One region of the Shewanella sp. ZOR0012 genome, then DNA from elsewhere that is predicted to be linked to it. Evidence: riboswitches for the same ligand, from Rfam matches in the RefSeq annotation. Region 1 holds a riboswitch; the other holds the start of a gene.
What was found. A riboswitch is a leader RNA that binds a small molecule or an ion and turns the genes downstream of it on or off. The one in region 1 is predicted to bind cobalamin.
Positions count from the first base shown of each region.

Region 2: linked by a shared signal. The riboswitch ahead of L976_RS15975 (ABC transporter ATP-binding protein) and the one ahead of L976_RS04110 (TonB-dependent receptor) in region 1 are both predicted to bind cobalamin.

Region 1 is NZ_JTLE01000094.1:511,697-521,140, reverse strand. Features, by position in the region: gene L976_RS04130 (efflux RND transporter periplasmic adaptor subunit) at 1-908, opposite strand, end outside; gene metE (5-methyltetrahydropteroyltriglutamate--homocysteine S-methyltransferase) at 1,280-3,550, opposite strand; gene L976_RS04120 (LysR family transcriptional regulator) at 3,751-4,656, shown strand; gene L976_RS04115 (HDOD domain-containing protein) at 4,716-5,444, opposite strand; gene L976_RS04110 (TonB-dependent receptor) at 5,706-7,664, opposite strand; cobalamin riboswitch at 7,774-8,002, opposite strand; partial or broken gene L976_RS04105 (hypothetical protein) at 8,137-9,444, opposite strand, start outside.
Region 2 is NZ_JTLE01000094.1:3,276,429-3,285,872, forward strand. Features, by position in the region: gene metH (methionine synthase) at 1-862, opposite strand, end outside; gene L976_RS15970 (histidine phosphatase family protein) at 1,079-1,801, shown strand; cobalamin riboswitch at 1,977-2,165, shown strand; gene L976_RS15975 (ABC transporter ATP-binding protein) at 2,290-3,177, shown strand; gene L976_RS15980 (FecCD family ABC transporter permease) at 3,174-4,313, shown strand; gene cobT (nicotinate-nucleotide--dimethylbenzimidazole phosphoribosyltransferase) at 4,440-5,492, shown strand; gene L976_RS15990 (adenosylcobinamide-GDP ribazoletransferase) at 5,584-6,372, shown strand; gene cobU (bifunctional adenosylcobinamide kinase/adenosylcobinamide-phosphate guanylyltransferase) at 6,369-6,968, shown strand; gene L976_RS16000 (cobyric acid synthase) at 7,082-8,707, shown strand; gene cobO (cob(I)yrinic acid a,c-diamide adenosyltransferase) at 8,723-9,346, shown strand.

The DNA of each region.
Region 1 (9,444 bases):
ATCCCAATGCGTAGGGTACGGTCGGGGTTTTCGACATCGAACAGGCCATGGTAATAAATGGCGTCTGAATCGCTCGAGCTCATATTGCTATCGTCACCATCCATTGACGTCGGGCCAGGCTCAATCGCCCTTAAAGTGCCGCGATAGGGATGGTTAGGTCTACCAAGAATAGTGAAATACACTGGCTGTCCTGGGCGCACATTGACGATATCGGCTTCGGAGATCTGCGCCTTGACCGTCATGGTATCGAGCTGCGCCATCTCGACTATGGTTGGTGTGGTTTGATTGGCGTTAACGGTTTGACCCACTTCGACCGCAGAGTAAACGACGGTGCCATCCATAGGCGCAGTGATCTTGGTATAACCTAAATCGATTCTGGCACTGTCGACATTAATTTCAGCCTGTTGTTTCTGCGCTTCTAACTGCTCAAGCTCGGCTTGATACACCGTGAGCGTGGCTTCGGCGGCTTCAAAGTCTGCGCGGGAGCTGGCCTTATCGGCGAGCATTTGCTGCTGACGGGTATATTCGAGTTTTGCCTGACGTATTTGTGCCTGCTTAGCACGATACTGAGCATTGATGTTTTTAAGGGATGCCAGCGCATTTTGCAGGCTGTTTTGCTGGGCAAGACTGTCGATTTGCGCGATAAGATCGCCCTTTTTCACCTCTTGGCCTAGCTCCACAGGCAAACTCAGAATTTGCCCCGAGACCTGCGCGCCCACACTCACCAGCTTGGAGGCCTGCAACATGCCGTTGGCAAGCACCGAGTTTTCAATATCGCCGCGTCTAACGGGCTCCGTCACATAGCTTGGGGCCGCCTCGGGTTTATGCAACAGAAAATAAGCGCCGCCCCCAAGGAGGATGAGGCCGCTTAGGATCAATATCAATTTACGCTTTGAGGATTTTTTCATCTGAATCTAGGTGTCCATCAATGCCAATGGGCGCAAGCGTGTATCTTGCGGGAAGAAAAATAGTGCAGCCAGTATATAGAGTTAGCTAAGCGCAGTAGACGAAGGAAGTGTCGATATCAGGTAAAGATTTGCAAATATCTGTGTAGAAGTTTGCGCCCTAGACCTTTAAATATACGGATAACACTTTGAACCATATAAATCCGTGTTACTTGAGATTGTCTGCATACCTCAAACTAAAGGGTCATGGCGTGAAACGCTGATTTTTATAAGCAAAGGTCTGTATAAACAACCAATAGCAAAACAGGGATACCTTAGGTATCCCTGTTGTTTACGCTATGCCAAAGAGGCATTCATTGCAGATTTTACAGTGCTTAGCCAAGGCGGCGACGTAGTTCACGGGTCGCATCGACCATGTTTTTCAGCGCGGGTTCGACTTCAGCCCAAGTGCGTGTCTTAAGGCCGCAATCGGGGTTAACCCACAGTTGGCGCACTGGCACTTTTTGCGCCGCTTTTTCAATAAGGTGCACCATGGCCTCAACACTTGGCGTATTGGGCGAGTGGATATCGTAAACGCCAGGGCCAATTTCATTTGGATATTCAAAATCTTCAAAGGCGTTGAGCAGTTCCATGCGTGAGCGCGAAGTCTCGATGGTGATCACGTCCGCATCCATGGCGGCAATCGCGGCAATCGTATCGTTAAACTCGCTGTAACACATATGGGTATGGATTTGGGTTTCATCAATCACACCCGCCGCACTCAGTTTAAAGGCATTCACCGCCCAATCTAAGTAAGCCTGCCACTCGCTTTGCTTTAATGGCAATCCTTCACGGAAGGCTGGCTCATCAATTTGAATAATGCCAATACCTGCATTTTGTAAATCCACCACTTCATCACGAATTGCCAGCGCCAATTGGGTGGCAATGGTATCGCGGCTGATATCTTCACGGGCAAACGACCAATGTAGAATCGTCACCGGGCCCGTTAGCATGCCTTTGACGGGTTTGTCCGTCAGGCTTTGGGCAAATACAGCCCAATCAACCGTCATGGCTTTCGGGCGACTCACATCACCATAAATCAATGGCGGCTTAACGCAACGAGAACCATAACTCTGTACCCAACCATTTTTGGTAAAGCCCACACCTTCGAGCTGCTCACCGAAGTATTCCACCATGTCATTACGCTCGGCCTCACCGTGTACCAGCACATCGATACCAAGTTTAAGCTGGCGGTCTATGGTATCGCGGGTCACTTGCTGCAACTGCTCAGTATATTGAGCATCGCTTAGCTCACCCTTGCGCCATCGACTACGTAGTCCACGGATTGCCGGTGTTTGTGGGAATGAGCCAATCGTAGTTGTTGGCAACAATGGCAAACGGTACTTACGCTGCTGCACCGCTTGGCGCTCAGTAAATTCGCTCACACGTTCATAGTCGGCTGGGGTCAGCGCATTCACACGGGCGATCACTTTAGCATCCGCCGCCTGTGCTTTAGCCTCACGGCGAGCCACGCAGGTGTTAACTATCGCTTTGGCCGCGACAGACTCAGGGGCCAGCAGCAATTGACGCACATTCGCCAGTTCCAACAGCTTTTGCTTAGCAAATGCGAGCTGCTGACGTAGCGCCGGCGCGAGCGTTGTCTCTACCTCTAAATCCACAGGGCTGTGCAGCAGTGAACACGAAGTGCCAATCCATAAACGCTGGCCTAAGTCTCTGGCAACACTGCCGATACGCTCGACAATCTGATCAACCTCTGCCGCCCACACGTTACGGCCATTAACTACGCCAGCTGACAGAATTTGATCTGGTCTTAATGCATTAGCAAACAAGGCCAATTGTTCAGGGGCAGTCACTAAATCTAGGTGCACCCCCGCCACCGGCAGCGCGGAAACCAATGCCTGATGATGGCTAATGCTGCCATAGTAACTGGTGAGTAAAATCTTCACTTGAGCCGTTTTAAGCGCTTGATAAGCTTCGCTAATCGCTGCTTGCCAATCGGCGGCTAATTCGAGCGCCAAAATCGGCTCTTCAAGTTGCACCCAAGTCACGCCCTGCGCAGCAAAACGCGCGAGAATGTCGGCATAGGCCTTTAACAGATTTGGCAATAGGCTGAGTTTATCGAAATCCTGCTCCACGGTTTTGGCCAGATACAAGTAACTCACAGGGCCTAACAACACAGGCTTGGCTTGATAACCTAATGACTGCGCCTCGGCCACTTCATCAAAAAACTGCTCATAAGCGATAGAGAACACTTGGTCTTGCTTAAGCTCTGGCACTAAGTAGTGATAGTTAGTGTTGAAATACTTAGTCATTTCCGAGGCTGGCGCATCGATGCCACTTGGTGCGCGGCCACGGGCAACGCGGAATAAGGTATCAAGATCGATAGCACCCTCACCACGGTGGCGATCGGGGATAGCGTTTAGGGTCGCACTCAGGGTTAACACTTGATCGTAAAAGGCAAAATCCCCTACTGGCACTTGCTCAATTCCCGCAGCCACTTGCCATTGCCAATGGGTGCGCCGCAACTCCTTAGCCACCTCATGCAGTTCAGCTTGAGTGCTCTCACCACGCCAGTATTTTTCAAGGGCAAACTTTAATTCACGACGACGCCCGATACGGGGAAAACCAAGACTGTTTAATTGCATACCATATCTTCCTTTATTTGAGATAAGCCATATTCGGCACTAGCACCCAGCTGATGGTGTTTTCTTGGCAACTTTTCGCATTTAAGCCTAGATAAATCACAATGGGCGTCTGGACGTCTAGAAGTTTATTGTGATAGTCTCTATGCCAGCAACCGAATTGATTTCAAGCACAACATGAGCGAAATTCACTTGGAGTGATCATGATCGAACTAAGACATCTGCGAACCTTAATGGCCCTGAAGGAAAGTGGCAGCTTGGCGGGCGCAGCCAAAAAACGTTTTGTCACCCAATCGGCTCTCTCCCATCAAATTAAGGAGTTAGAGCAACGAATTAACTCGCCCATTTTTGTGCGTAAGAGCAAACCGCTCTCCTTTACTCAGGAAGGTGCACGCCTGTTGCACCTCGCCGAGGAGATCCTGCCTAAGGTGTTAGAGACGGAAACCGATCTCAAAAATGGGCTGGAAACTGAAACCAATCAGCTCAGAGTCGGGATTGAATGCCACAGCTGTTTTCGCTGGTTAATGCCAGTGATGGAGCAATTTAGGCAAGATCATCCCCAAGCAGAGTTAGATCTCTCAAGCCGTCATCTATTCGACTCGCTCAATGCCCTAGAAATGGGCGAACTGGATATAGTGCTGACCTCAGATCCCGTGCCAGGTCACTCGCTCGCCTATCAGCATTTGTTTGATTTTGAAGTGAAGTTAGTGGTTGCTAAGGATCATCCCTTAGCGAAAGAAGCCTATGTTACACCCAAGCAATTGGCGCGCTTGCCGATAATCAGTTATCCGGTGCCACTGGCGCGTTTAGATATTTACCGCCACTTTTTAGAGCCCGCGGGCATAGAAGCCGGCGAGCAAAAAACCTGTGATTTGACCATGATGTTATTGCAGCGCATCGCCTGTAAGGACGGTATCGCCGCCCTACCCAATTGGTCTATCAATGAGGGACATGGTTTGAGTTTAGCTTCAGTCAAACTCGGCCAAGAAGGCTTAAAACGCCCGCTATTTGGGGCTTATCGCCGCCACAGCGCGAACTCGGCCTTAGTGCAAAACTGGCTGCAACTAGTAGCAAGCGAAGGCTTAGCCCGCCAGCAAAAAACCAATTAAGCGTTGAAATATTTAACAAAAAAGCCTGCTATTGCAGGCTTTGTTTTTATGGGTGGTGCTTAGAGCGGGTTAAGCAATAAACCACGCATTGACAATACCCGGCGCAGAATTAACCCGGGGGAATTTTGATTACGGGTCTGGCGCAGATTGTGGGCGATCATAAACTCTTGGCGCAGATCTTGGTCAAGATCTAAGGCTTCAAAGGCTTCGATGGTTAAGGTTTGTTGCTGATTATCGATCAAAGACTTAATCACACTTAGCGGGAAAGATTGCTCAGAGCTGGCATTCAAATAAGCAAATGCGGTTAAGGCAATAATCTGGCCGAACACACTAAACAGCGCCAAGGTTTGCACCTCATCGGGGTCGATATCGACATCCGGCATATCAACTAAGCTGTCAACCGCATCAGTTGCTATATTTTCCGTGAGTTTCCAATAACCTTGCACCAACTTCTTATAGGGTTGAGGCAATTCATCGAGGCGTTCTTTCAAATAAAATGTAAAGGCGTAACGGTAAATATTAACTTGGCCCAAACGAATTAAGGCATCTTTTAAAGAGCGAGACTTAGGGCTAACCACACCAGAAGCTTGCGCCGAATTGCTGCGCATCAACATATGGGCCGCTAACGCGGGATCACTCGAAATAATATCGATCACATTACGAATATCGCCTTCGGCAAGAATGGCCTTTTTCAGTGGAATTAAGATCCCACGGCGGCCAATGACTTGCTCTTCATTCGCTATGATGGCTCTCACTTGAGTAAAAACCTGTTGCTCAAGATCTGTCATAGGACACTTTACACCTGTTAATTAGCTATAAGATGATTCGAATACCGCTCACATCATACCCAAACTACAAAGAATTTCAGCACTAAGTCGTAGAATAATTGCGTTAACCCTAAAGATGATGTGCTTTACAGTATAAGCAACGACTTAGCCTGTATTACACCCGTAAAAATGATTTTTCTCTGCACCCAACAGCAGAAATAACAAAGCCAGACAACGTCTGGCTTTAAAATGCGCTAAATCACTTAATTATCAGGATTCGGCTTAGAAGCGGTAACCTACCGTCAAGCGAATATCACGGCCTCGGCCTGAGTAATAGCCGTCATAGGTTCCACCAGCATAATAACCAGCACTGACATAGTCTTTATCAAACAGGTTATCGATACGCAGGCTCGCTAACCAAGCGTCACGGGTATAGTTAAGTGCCAAGTTACCTAAGACATAACTAGCCAATTTATCGCCTTGGTTAGCATTATCGCCTTCGATAAAGCGATCGCCCGTATAAATCGCCTCGGCAAAGACTTGAAAATGTTCGGCAAAATCCATGCTGACATAACCGCGTCCCGAATGCTCGGCCACCCAAGACAATTTCTTGCCATCATTTACCCCATCGGTAAATTCGGCATCGATATAGTTGTACTCAAGACCTAGTTGCAACGCTTTAGTCACCTGCCAATCCCAATCGGCACTCGCGCCATAACGGCGTGAAGCATCGGCATTGACGTTAGCGCCTTGGAAGCTGCCCCCAACAGGTTTTTCAGCACTCGGGTCGAAGACAATTTCATCTTCTAAATCGAGGCGGTATAGGCTCACTCGCAAAGTTTGGCTGGCAACAGCCCAATCCCAACCAGCTTCATAGGAGCGGCCGGTCTGCGGCTTTAAGCCATACACATCTTTCGGAGTGTAGGCTTGCTCATCCACCTTAGCGAAACGGAAGTTTTCATCGCCACGTAGATAGAATCTGTGCTCGGCGCTCGGACGGTAATTTAAACCGAACTCGAATGCAGTGGCATCTTCATCTAAATCAATACCGTTTGGATACACATTGCCATCGACCAGATCGTCAGTCACCCGCGCGTAACGTCCGCCCACCACATAGCTTAAGGTGTGACTTAACGGCACAGTGGCTTGCAGGTAAGCACTTTGCATATCCTGCACGTTACTGCGCGCCATAGAGTCAAACTCGGCTTTACCGCGGCTGATATCCAAACCAGTCACTAGGTTTAGCTCACCTTGACGGGTACTGTAGTTGGCAAGCGCCTTAGGGCTAAACATCAGCAGTGAGCGAGTATTATGGCTCTGGCCCCAATTGAGTGAGCTGACTAAGGTATCGCTGTAATCTAGATCCGCCGCTAATGCCCAGTTTTGATTAAGCTGATGCTGATAGCCCGTACGCGCCGCAGTGGTCATTTCATGGGAATATTGCTTATCGTTCCCAGAGTAACGTGGGTTGTCTTTAAATTGATCTTTAGTCAATGCCCCTGGATTTTCGCGGTCATCATCGTAATAGCTGGTTTCGACAAAGAAAGAATCAGTCGCCGTTTTATATTGAATGCGGCCAAGGATAGAGCCCGTTTCATTGGCATTATGCTGACGATAGTTGTCACCTTGGTTGTAGCTTCCGGTCAAGAAATAGCGCCAATCCTTGTTGATTGCGCCAGACACATCGCCGCGACCTTCATAGGTATTAAAGCTACCGCCGGATAATTGCACGCTGCCACCCGTATTCTCAGGCGATTTAGTCACAATATTGATCACGCCACCCACGGCTTGATCGCCATAGAGCACGCCCGCACTGCCGGATAAAATCTCGATGCGTTCAACCTGATTTAAGGGAATTGCATTCAGGCTAGGCGCAGCAATATCAATGTTATTCAGACGGCGACCATCGAGCAAAATCAAGGTGTTGTTTACCGCAGCGCTGGCGCTAAAACCGCGCATCGCAAAGCTAGTACCAATATTGTTATCCGAAATTTGAATACCGCTCTGACCACGTAAGACGTCAGTCAAATTAGTCGCGCCACTCATTTCAATCGCCGCAGCATCAATCACATTCACATTAGCGGCAATATTTAACGGGGTCTTATCAGCACGACCAATCACCACGATATGCTCATCGACGTTGGCGGCATGAGTTTCATCAGCAGCCACAGCGGGCGCGATAATTGATACACTGCAAAGGCTGCCAATCAGCAGCGCAATTTTGGTTGGATGTGTTCCCATTTTACCTTTAACTCCTACAAGGAAAACGGGGCATTAGCGCCACGATACCGTTGATTCAGTAGAAAACACTGATAGTCACTATCGCATTTTGAGATCTGCCCACCGAAATCTCAAAAACACCTTTAGGGCCGGTCTCCGGACTTAGGCTATATCCATCTCAACTTGAGATGAACGCGAAACTGACCTTTACACACTCGATTTCAGTGTTCATCGTGAACGCCTATCAAATGCGGTCGTCTCTCACCTTTTACCGTTGCGGGGGCAGTGCCAGAATTTCACTGGCTTCCCGATTATCTCGCGACTTCATCATCGCAAGCACCACAGAAGGTTGACTCAAAATTAGGTTCAAAGGGCGTCAAACCTGTTAACGCCCAACAAGGCTCAGAATATTAAAGACCTAAGCGCGCGCATTATAGACGTCTATACGGATGAAAGTCCATTAATCTCAGATTGGCGAGAAAGCTCACATGAGTTAGAAAACGCCATCCCAGTTTTTTGCCGCTGGTTGGGGTCTGTCTTTACTTAAAATCGCCTGACGCTGCTCAGGGGTTTCGCATTGGGCAACCGGGCTTAAATCCAGCGGCTTAATCACTAACGAGTCAGCAGGTTGCACAGGCGACTTGTCGAACATGGGCAAATTCATCGACCAAGAGACCAACTCCCCCTTGTCGCTAATGCCAACATAACCGTCATTTGCGCCATCTAACCACGTGAGACGCGGAATACGTGCCATTAACTTTTCCACATTATCACGGTTGGCGCGATATCCAACGGGCACCACTTTGCCATCGGGACGCGTAAACACAAAGGAGGATGGTCCTTGAGTAATAACACTTCCTTCCTGCCAATATTTATCAAGAATCTCTTGGGCATAGTGAAACCCAAACATATACGCGTAGTCAGTGTCGTCGGCCACAATTTGCGGCACGGCCTTATCCCGCAGTAATAAAAACCCTGAGCCGACACTGATAATCTCCTTCACGCCTGTAATGTCGGTTTTTTTAATCCAATCGACACCACAGTTAATGCCATCGCCCCAAAAATGCGCATCCCCCGTAGGACTTAAAATCGCAAAGGCACAATTGTTTGCCGTCATACTCGCCACATCCTTTAAGGCGCTGCGGATCGAGTAAGCATCACTGCGCCAGCCCCAACTCACCACAGTACCGTCCTTTTTCAAGGCGGCATAGGTGTGTTGAAAATATTCGATCTTCGCCACATCCGTAAGCTGCGGGAGTAACTTTTTCATATTGGTCGACTCTTCAACCTGCCCCCAAATCACAGCACTGCCCTGTTTTTTAAGGGCGACAAAACTGCGTCCTCTGGCAAAGATATCGACGACATCAACTAATTGATCCTGCACATGCAAACTATTGCCGCCGTAGGGGCCATAACCCCAAGTATGTACCTTGCCTGTGGCATCTAGCGCGGCAATGGCCTCTTGATTGGCGAACAACTTGGTAATATTGGTCATGCGGTTTTGTAGGGCTTTGTCGAGGCGATATTTCCCCGCATTGCCCCAGAACACCACAGTGCCATCTTGACGTAACGCGGCAAACCCATCTTTAATCGAGACGATTTGCTTAACTTGCTTAAGCTGCTCAGTCACCTCGCGGCTATCGCCACCAGCATAGCTATCACCCCAAGTGATCACCTCACCGGATTGTGTTAACGCCGCAAAGGCCGAACTATTGGTGACCACAGTCTCGACAGCGGGTAAATCACAGGGAATATGGCGGTACTGTGGACTCGGATTTTCCTTAAATTGGAGCAGTTTACC
Region 2 (9,444 bases), 2.8 Mb from region 1:
GACCCGCGTTAGGGTGCGCCGAGACATAACATTCGGCGATGCGTGACAGTTCTTCAACGTAGGGACGCAGCTCTTTTGGCCCAAGGGCGCAGTTAAGGCCGATAGATAACGGCTTGATATGGCGAAGGGAGTTATAAAAGGCTTCGGTGGTTTGTCCGGTAAGGGTTCGACCCGAGGCATCGGTAATAGTGCCGGAGATCATCACTGGCAAACGTGCTGGCGAGTTAGCGCCAAAGAGTTCATCGAACACGGTTTCGATGGCAAATAAGGCGGCCTTAGCGTTTAAGGTATCGAAGATGGTCTCGACCATAATGATATCGGCGCCGCCTTCAATCAGGGCGCGGGTCGATTCGCAGTAAGCGGTCACTAACTCATCAAAGTGGATATTACGATATCCGGGATCGTTAACATCGGGGCTGATAGAGCAGGTACGGTTAGTGGGTCCTAACACACCGGCGACATAACGTGGTTTACCCGTGGCTTTTTCGATTTCATCACAGGCCTCACGGGCGAGGCGCGCACCTTCACGGTTAATTTCGGCGGACAGCGACTGCATATCGTAGTCGGCCATGGCGATAGTGGTGGCGTTGAAAGTGTTGGTTTCAATAATATCGGCACCGGCTAATAGGTAGTCGGTGTGAATTTGTTTGATGATGTGTGGCTGTGTGAGCACTAAGAGATCGTTATTGCCCTTAACGTCGGTATGCCAATCCTTGAAACGCTCGCCACGGTAATCGGCTTCTTCTAGCTTGTAGCCTTGGATCATAGTGCCCATGGCGCCGTCTAAAATCAGAATGCGCTTTGACAACTGGTTGCGAATGTCTGCCAGTGTTTGGCTGGCTCGATGGAGAGATATCGCCATAAATGATTACCTTTACTACAGCTAAGTTGAGTCCAAAAATATGCAATTCTGCGGTAAATTGCATTTTATTATTGAATGTCGTTCGTTATGATTTGGACATTTATACGTATAGACGTCCATAATACGCGACATCGGATTGTCAGGGCAAGGTGAAAGTCATTAGGAGCGAGAATCTAGAATCTAGAATCTAGATCCTAAGATTTTTAAAAGGCATATATGAAACAAGTTCGCTTATTACTGTTACGCCACGGGGAATGCGAAGGCGGGGCGATTTTACGTGGCAGAGTCGATGTTCCACTGAGCGAGAAGGGCTGGCGGCAGATGTCAGCGGCAGTCACTTTGCAGGCCAGAGAGTGCCACGGTATTTACAGCTCTACCTCAAGGCGCTGCGCTGAATTTGCCAAGGTGTTGGCGCTGGAGCCGCATTCCAGCTTGTCTGGGAGTTCACATTTAGCTGCACCAACGCCTTCGCCGCTTGAGGTCAACCTGCTGGAGGATCTACAGGAAATGGATTTTGGCGATTGGGATGGTCGCTTGCTCGATGAGTTATATCAACAGGATGGTGAGCGCATGGCGGCCTATTGGCAAGATCCTTGGACCGTGTCGCCGCCCAATGGTGAAACGATGGCAAGTTTTGAGGCTCGTATCGATGGCGCAATAGAGCAGATCCTCAATAAAGAGTTTGCCCTGCTGGCGTTGGATGATGAACAGGCCCACGGCGAGTGTAATGCCGATGCACCCACAGCCAATATCTGGGTTTTGACCCACGGCGGGGTGATCCGTCATTTAATGGCAAGAGGATTGGGGGCGGTGAGAACGGTAGGGTTTTACAGTCAACTGACTTTACCGGTTGCCGCGGTGGTGACGATTAATGTACTCGAAGATAAACATGGGACTCGATACTGGCGCTTAGACTGGCCATCGAGCCATGCTGATTGAGTTTGAAATCTTATGCTAAATGGGATGATGAACATTTTCTGATTTAAACTGCATTGCCTAATGAGCAAGATATAGGATAATGCTTTTCCCTGACGTTTGAGCCAGATAGCGCATTGTGTTCGCTAAGTTTAAATGTCGCAGAAATAGGTGTTGGGAATTTCGCTTTATCCTGCGCTATTCGCTTAAGGCAATAGTCGTTATAAACGCCGGATCAACCCAAACATAATAGGGAATCGGGGTGCTGCCCGTCAGCCAGCCCGAACTGTACCCGCAACTGTGAGTAGTTAAAAGAAGTGCCTAGAATCTAGAACCTAGAACCTTCTTTGCTACAAGTCAGGAGACCTGCCTATTTCTGTTTTCGCTGCGTGCAGCCTTAGTTCTCGAGCGGGTGACTCGAGGGAGCAGAAAATGATATTGATACGTTTCGCCCTGTGGCCCATGGTGCTACTGGGTTTGGGTACAAAATATGCCTGTGGGAGCAGCTTTTAATGAAGCCTTCCACGTCAACAGATGTGCAATCTTCGGTGGTGCTAGCTAATGTGGCACTCAATGTCAGCCAATTGAGTTGGACCATCGAAGGCAAAACCATTCTTTCAGGGATTAACTTTGCCCTACAACGCGGTGAAATGCTGGGATTAATCGGCCCTAACGGTGCGGGTAAATCCAGTTTACTGCGTTGTATATATCGTTTTATTCGCCCAACTCTGGGGCAAATCAGTTTGTTTTCGCAGGACATTAACGAGCTTTCGCCCAAGGCATTTGCCTGCAAAGTAGCTGTGGTGCAGCAGGATACGCCGCACTATTTTGATATGACCACAGAGCAACTCGTTGCTATGGGGCTCACGCCCCACAAAGGGATGTTCGATACTAATTCCAGCGGTGATAGTGAAAAAATTATCAAGGCGCTTGAAAAGGTAGGTCTTAGCCATAAGCGCTATCAGCAATATGAGCGGCTCTCCGGTGGCGAGAAACAACGGGCACTGATTGCCCGCGCTATCGTGCAACAACCTCAGTTACTGATTTTAGATGAACCCACAAACCACCTCGATGTGCGCTATCAAATACAAATTTTGGAGTTGGTTCGAAGCCTTGGCATTAGTGTCATTGCCTCTATTCATGATCTGAATTTAGCAAGTGCCCTGTGTGATAGTTTGCTGCTACTGGATAAGGGGCAAGTGAGCGCCATGGGCACGCCGAGTGAGGTATTAACAGAGGAGCGCATTGCCCAAGTTTTTGGTGTTTGCGCTCAAGTGATGCCCCATCCACAACATGCCAATCCTTTAATTAATTACTTTTATGGTTATCAAAAATCACCGACGGATGATGTGGTTGTATCCGCTCCCCATAACATCAACGGGGAGATAAACACGCCATGATTCACACGTTTAAGCTGATAATGATGAATCTTTTAACCCATATTTTAACGCCATTAACCCGCCAGCAATGGCTGATTCTTGGCTTGGTGGGTTTTGCTCTGCTGACCCCGATTGCGGCCGCCAGTTTTGGCGCGGCAAATATCAGCTTTTTAGATGTGCTGCATGTGTTTATTAAATTATTCAATCAATTTTTCGCCAACGACGATGCGTCAACTGCCGCCTCGATGACGGAGCGGATTGTGATGGAATTAAGGTTGCCACGGATATTGCTCGCGTTTGTGGCGGGGGCGGGGCTGTCTTTAGCGGGCAGTGTGCTGCAAACCGTAACGCGCAATCCGCTTGCTGACCCTTATTTATTTGGCATCAGTTCAGGTGCCTCCTTTGGCGCTGTGGTGATGCTGACCTTGTTTACTGGCTCTGGTCTATTCGGTAATGCTGGCGTTATTGCCAATTCGGGGATTTTTAGTGGCTCAGGAATGTTTGCTGGGCTCCTGTGGTTTAGTTTGCCTTTCGGCGCTTTTATTGGTGCCAGTTTATCCGTTCTTATTGTTCTCGCCTTGTCAGGGCTTGGGCTCAACAGCCAAGTTGAGCGCATGCTGCTCTCTGGGGTGGCAACATCGTTTATGTTTGGCGCATTAACCAGCTTACTGTTGTATTTTGCCAGCCCGCAGGCCACGGCATCAGTGCTTTTTTGGAGTTTGGGCAGTTTTGCTAAGGCCAGTTGGCCGCTCTTAATTTTGCCATCCATCGTTGTATTGGTGAGTTTTTTTATCATCCTCGGTTGGAAGCGGCAGATTATGGCCCTGCAGGCGGGGGATGAAACGGCCCACACCTTAGGGGTGAATGTACCTAAATTACGCCTCAATATGTTATTGCTCTGCTCACTAATTACCGCCGTTTTAGTGGCGACCTGTGGTGGCATAGGTTTTGTTGGATTAATGATCCCCCATACGGTGCGCTTGTTATTTCCCGGGCGTCAGCCAATTTTGCTCACCGCGTTAGTGGGCGGCTTGTTTATGGTGTGGATTGATGTGCTCGCGAGATGTTTACTGGGTAATCAAGAACTGCCCGTTGGGATTATCACCGCCTCGATAGGTAGTTTTTTCTTTTTGCTGATTTTGCGTCGGCGCAACTAATCGAACTCGCGTTTTTCGCAGAGGATTAGCTAATTTAGTACTAAGTGCGTATGGAAAATAGCCGCTGTATGCGTCGTAGTTGTTATCGAACGAGTTATTGAAATCGAATTAGTCATTGGAGTGTGAATGTCTCAATCAAGCCTGTCATTTCAAATCGAGCCTGTGAGTAAAGCGCAGGATCAGGTTATTCAACAAAAAATCGATCTTAAAACCAAGCCGCCAGGAGCCTTGGGGCAACTCGAATCCTTAGCATTACAAATTGCTCGCATTCAAGGGCCGCAACAATTACAGATAGTCAAACCGACCATGTTGGTGTTTGCAGGGGATCACGGCATTGCCGCTGAAGGGGTTTCGATTGCTCCAAGTGAAGTCACCCACCAAATGGTGCAAAACTTTGCCCACGGTGGCGCGGCCATTAATGTGTTTTGTCGCCAATTAGGTTTTACGCTTGAAGTGATCGATTGCGGTATTTTGACACCCGTTGAGGGGCTAGAAGGGATTATCGATCAACGTCTTGGCGCGGGTACTGCTGCTATTCATTTGGAACCCGCCATGCCTTTAACGAGTGTGGATAAGGGCTTTGATATGGCGCGGGAGCTTATTGAGCGTCACCATCAAGCGGGCTGTAATCTGGTTGCGTTTGGTGAAATGGGGATTGGCAACACGTCCTCTGCCGCGGCAATTATGGCGGCGATTATGCAGCTAGATGTGGCTGAATGTGTGGGGCGCGGTACAGGCATTAATAGCGACACTTTAGCGCGTAAGTTAACCTTGGTAGAGCTGGCGTTGCTATCGCATCAAAGTGCGCTTAGTGGGCCAAAACAGGTGCTTGCTTGTCTTGGCGGGTTTGAAATTGTGCAAATGACAGGTGCCATGCTGGCTGCTGCTGAGCGCAAGATGTTGGTGGTTGTGGATGGTTTTATTGCGACAGCCGCCGCATTAGTGGCGGTGACGATCAATGCTAATGTACGGGATTATCTGATTTTCGCCCATTGCTCCGAGGAGCAAGGCCATCAACGTATGTTGGAATATTTGCAAGCTAAACCCTTGTTATCTTTGGGGCTTAGATTAGGTGAAGGTACGGGTGCAGCCTTAGCATTGCCGTTAATTCAAGCCGCAGTAAATTTTTACAATCAAATGGCGAGTTTTAGTGATGCAGGGATTGAGGCTGTTGTATGATGTGCCTGCTAACTTATTTAAAATAATAACGTTTAGCCAATCGTTTTAACTTTAAACCCTGCAGCAAGTGTGTATTCACTAAGGATGCTTTATGTCAGAACGCGAAAGCTGGCACAAAGAGATAGATTTATTTTTTGTGGCCATGGGCTATTTTACCCGTATTCCTATGCCCAAATGGGTCGAAGTCGATGCCGATAAACTCAATAAAGCCAGTCGTTACTTTGGCTTAGTGGGTTTACTGGTGGGACTGTTAAGCGCCATCGTTTTTTGGCTGACTCAAAATTGGTTACCCGCTGGGGTGTCGGTATTGCTGTCGATGTTAACGGGCGTGCTGTTAACGGGCGGTTTCCACGAAGATGGGTTAGCCGATACCTTCGATGGGTTTGGTGGCGGTTGGACGGCCGAAGACAAGCTGCGCATTATGAAGGATTCGCGCCTTGGTAGTTATGGTGCTTTGGCCTTGATTATTGTCTTGATGCTTAAATGGCAATTATTGGTTGAATTAGCGCTTTATGACCCTGTGGTTGCAGGTTCAGCGATGATTGTCGCCCATACTGTGAGTCGAGTCGTGGCCGCGAGCCTTATTTTCACCGAAAAATATGTGCGCGATGATGAGTCCAGTAAATCTAAGCCGTTAGCGCAGCACCAAGGCATTAATGAACTGTTTATTTTGATCGCCAGTGGTGTGTTAGTGCTGTTGGTGTTAAAGGGGATTGCTGCACTGTCGCTGTTGTTGATTATGATCGGATTGCGCCGTTTGATCGTGGTGATCTTTAGACGTCAAATTGGCGGCTATACAGGCGATACCTTAGGCGCTGCGCAGCAAATTTGTGAAATTGTGTGTTACTTCGTGCTGCTCGTTGTAGGTAGCATTCTGTGATCCATTTAGTGCTGGGCGGCGCTCGTAGCGGTAAGAGCCGTTACGGTGAAACCTTAGTACGCCAGTATACGGCTTTAGGATTCGATGCCTGCTACGTCGCAACCGCGCAGGCACTCGATGCTGAAATGGTCAGTCGGATCCGTTTGCATCAAGATGGTCGTGCCCAGGACGATATCGACTGGCAGTTGATTGAAGAACCCTTGGCATTAACCGCCAAGCTTAAGCATTTAGCTAAGCCGGGGCGGGTGATTATGGTGGATTGCTTAACGCTTTGGTTAACCAATCAATTACTTGCTGTCCACCCACAGGCTGAGCCAGCTTCGACCGAATCAGATTTTGCTCTAGCGGTTGCGACATCATCTCAACACGATGTGTTAGCCCACTGGCGACAGGCAAAAACGGATTTTGTCAGTGCGTTAAATACACTTGAAGGTGTGGTGATTTTAATCAGTAATGAAGTAGGCTCAGGCATTGTGCCCTTGGGGGAACTGAGTCGCCAATTTGTGGATGAAGCTGGCTGGTTAAACCAAGATGTTGCTGCGGTTGCGGATAATGTGACCTTAGTGGTGGCGGGTTTACCACTGACGCTTAAATGAGCTGGTGCATTTAAATCAAGTTGTGAATGTTATTTTGAGCCGCTTTCGCGTTTAGTTCGTATAAAAAGAAGCGCCTTTTATCTTATTTTCTGTATTGAGTGATGTCCTTGCCCATGCATTCACATAACGTTGCAGATCCCACGGCAACCAATCAAACGTCAACCGCTAGTTTGCCTCAAACACCGTCCCAAGGCGCCAAAGTATTAATGGTGCAGGGCACCACCTCAGATGCGGGTAAAAGTACGTTGGTGGCGGGAATTTGCCGATTGCTAGTCCGTCAGGGTGTCAACGTCGCGCCTTTTAAACCACAGAATATGGCGCTTAATAGTGCTGTGACTGTTGATGGTGGCGAGATTGGCCGCGCACAGGCGCTGCAAGCCGCGGCCTGTTATTTAGCGCCACATACTGATTTTAATCCGATTTTACTCAAACCCAGTTCAGATACGGGCGCCCAAATTATTGTCCAGGGTAAAGCGTTAACGACACTCGAAGCCTCGGCTTTTTTTGGTGAAAAATCGAAAGATTATAAAGCCATGGCCTTTAATGCCGTGTTGGACTCCTTTGAACGCCTAGGTCAGCAATATCACACCATTGTGGTTGAAGGGGCGGGGAGCCCTGCTGAAATCAACCTGCGTGCAGGGGATATTGCCAATATGGGCTTTGCCGAGGCAGTTGACTGCCCAGTGATCATTATTGCCGATATCGACAAAGGCGGGGTGTTTGCCCATTTGGTCGGGACCTTGGCGCTGTTATCCGAGTCAGAACAGGCGCGGGTAAAGGGTTTTGTGATCAATCGCTTTCGCGGCGATATCAGCCTGTTGCAGCCTGGTATTGATTGGCTTGAGGCGTATACGCAAAAGCCAGTATTAGGCGTGCTGCCCTATTTGCATGATTTGCACTTAGACGCCGAGGATGCGCTCACTGATTCGCCAACTAAGCAGGCAAAGAGTCGTTTTAAGGTGCGAGTGCTAGTGTATCCACGCACCAGTAATCACACGGATGTAGATCCGCTGAGGCTGCATCCCAATATCGATTTTGATTATGTGTCACTACAAACCCAAGCCTCTGCTCAGACACAAGATATTGTCGCCGATCTGCTGATTTTACCCGGCAGTAAAAATGTGCGAGCCGATTTGGCTTTTTTACGTGAGCAAGGCTGGGATAAGCAAATTGCTAAGCATTTGCGCTACGGCGGTAAAGTGCTGGGAATTTGCGGTGGTTATCAAATGCTGGGTGAGCGCATTGCCGATCCGTTAGGGATAGAAGATGTGCTCGGGACTAGCCAAGGGTTGGGTTATTTACCCATAACCACCGAATTTAAAGCCGAAAAGCAGTTACGTAGCGTCGCAGGTGAGTTGAGATTGTTAGGGCAGACTGTGGCGGTCAAAGGTTATGAGATCCACTGCGGTGAGTCCCACTATCTCACCTCCAGTGATGCCGCCAAGGGCGTACCATTACGCTTGAACAATGAGCTAACTTACGATGAACAGGCGGAAAAGTCTTTTGCTGACGGCTGCTTAAGTGAGGACGGGCAAGTATTAGGCACTTATTTACACGGGCTATTCGACATCCCTGAGGCGTGCCAGTTAATTCTGCGCTGGGCGGGATTAGAAGACGCACAAGCAATTGATATCAATGAAATTCGCGAACAACAGTTGAATCGTTTGGCTGATGTACTAGCCGAGCATCTAGATTTACCACAATTACAGGCAATCTTAACCGCATCAGTTAAGCCGTAGGATGAATACCAAACCATGACAACAGCAAACGATAATAACCAAGAACAATTAAAGGCTGAACGCCACAAGGCGCGCCAACAAAAACTCAAAGCGGGAGTCGATGCAAAAATTGCCGCCGCTCAGGATGAAAAAGGCATTTTGTTAGTTCTAACGGGCAATGGCAAAGGTAAGTCGACCTCAGGTTTTGGCACGGTTGCCCGCGCCGTTGGCCATGGCAAAAAAGCCGCCGTAGTGCAATTTATCAAGGGCACTTGGGAATGCGGCGAGCGTAATCTGCTTGAAGGTGCAGGCGTTAGTTTTCATGTGATGGGCACCGGCTTTACTTGGGAAACCCAAGATAAAGAAAAGGATACCGCAGCCGCTCTTGTCGCTTGGGAAGCCGCCGAAGCTTTACTGCAAGACGAGAGCATTGATTGCGTGATGCTCGATGAGCTGACCTATATGGTCAGTTATCACTATCTTGATGTCGAACGGGTTTTGACTGCACTTAAAAACCGTCCATCTATGCAGCATGTGATTATCACTGGCCGCGCCTGCCACCGCGCGATTATTGAGCTTGCTGATACCGTGAGCGAGGTTCAACCCATTAAACATGCCTTTGAGGCCGGAATAAAAGCACAGCCTGGATTTGATTATTAAGCAGAGTGAATAATCTTAGTGAGTTTGGTGAGTGAGCAAACGCCGTAAGCAGTGCTTCAACACTAATTAAGGCTGTTGTTCCGAGATAAAATCCGTTA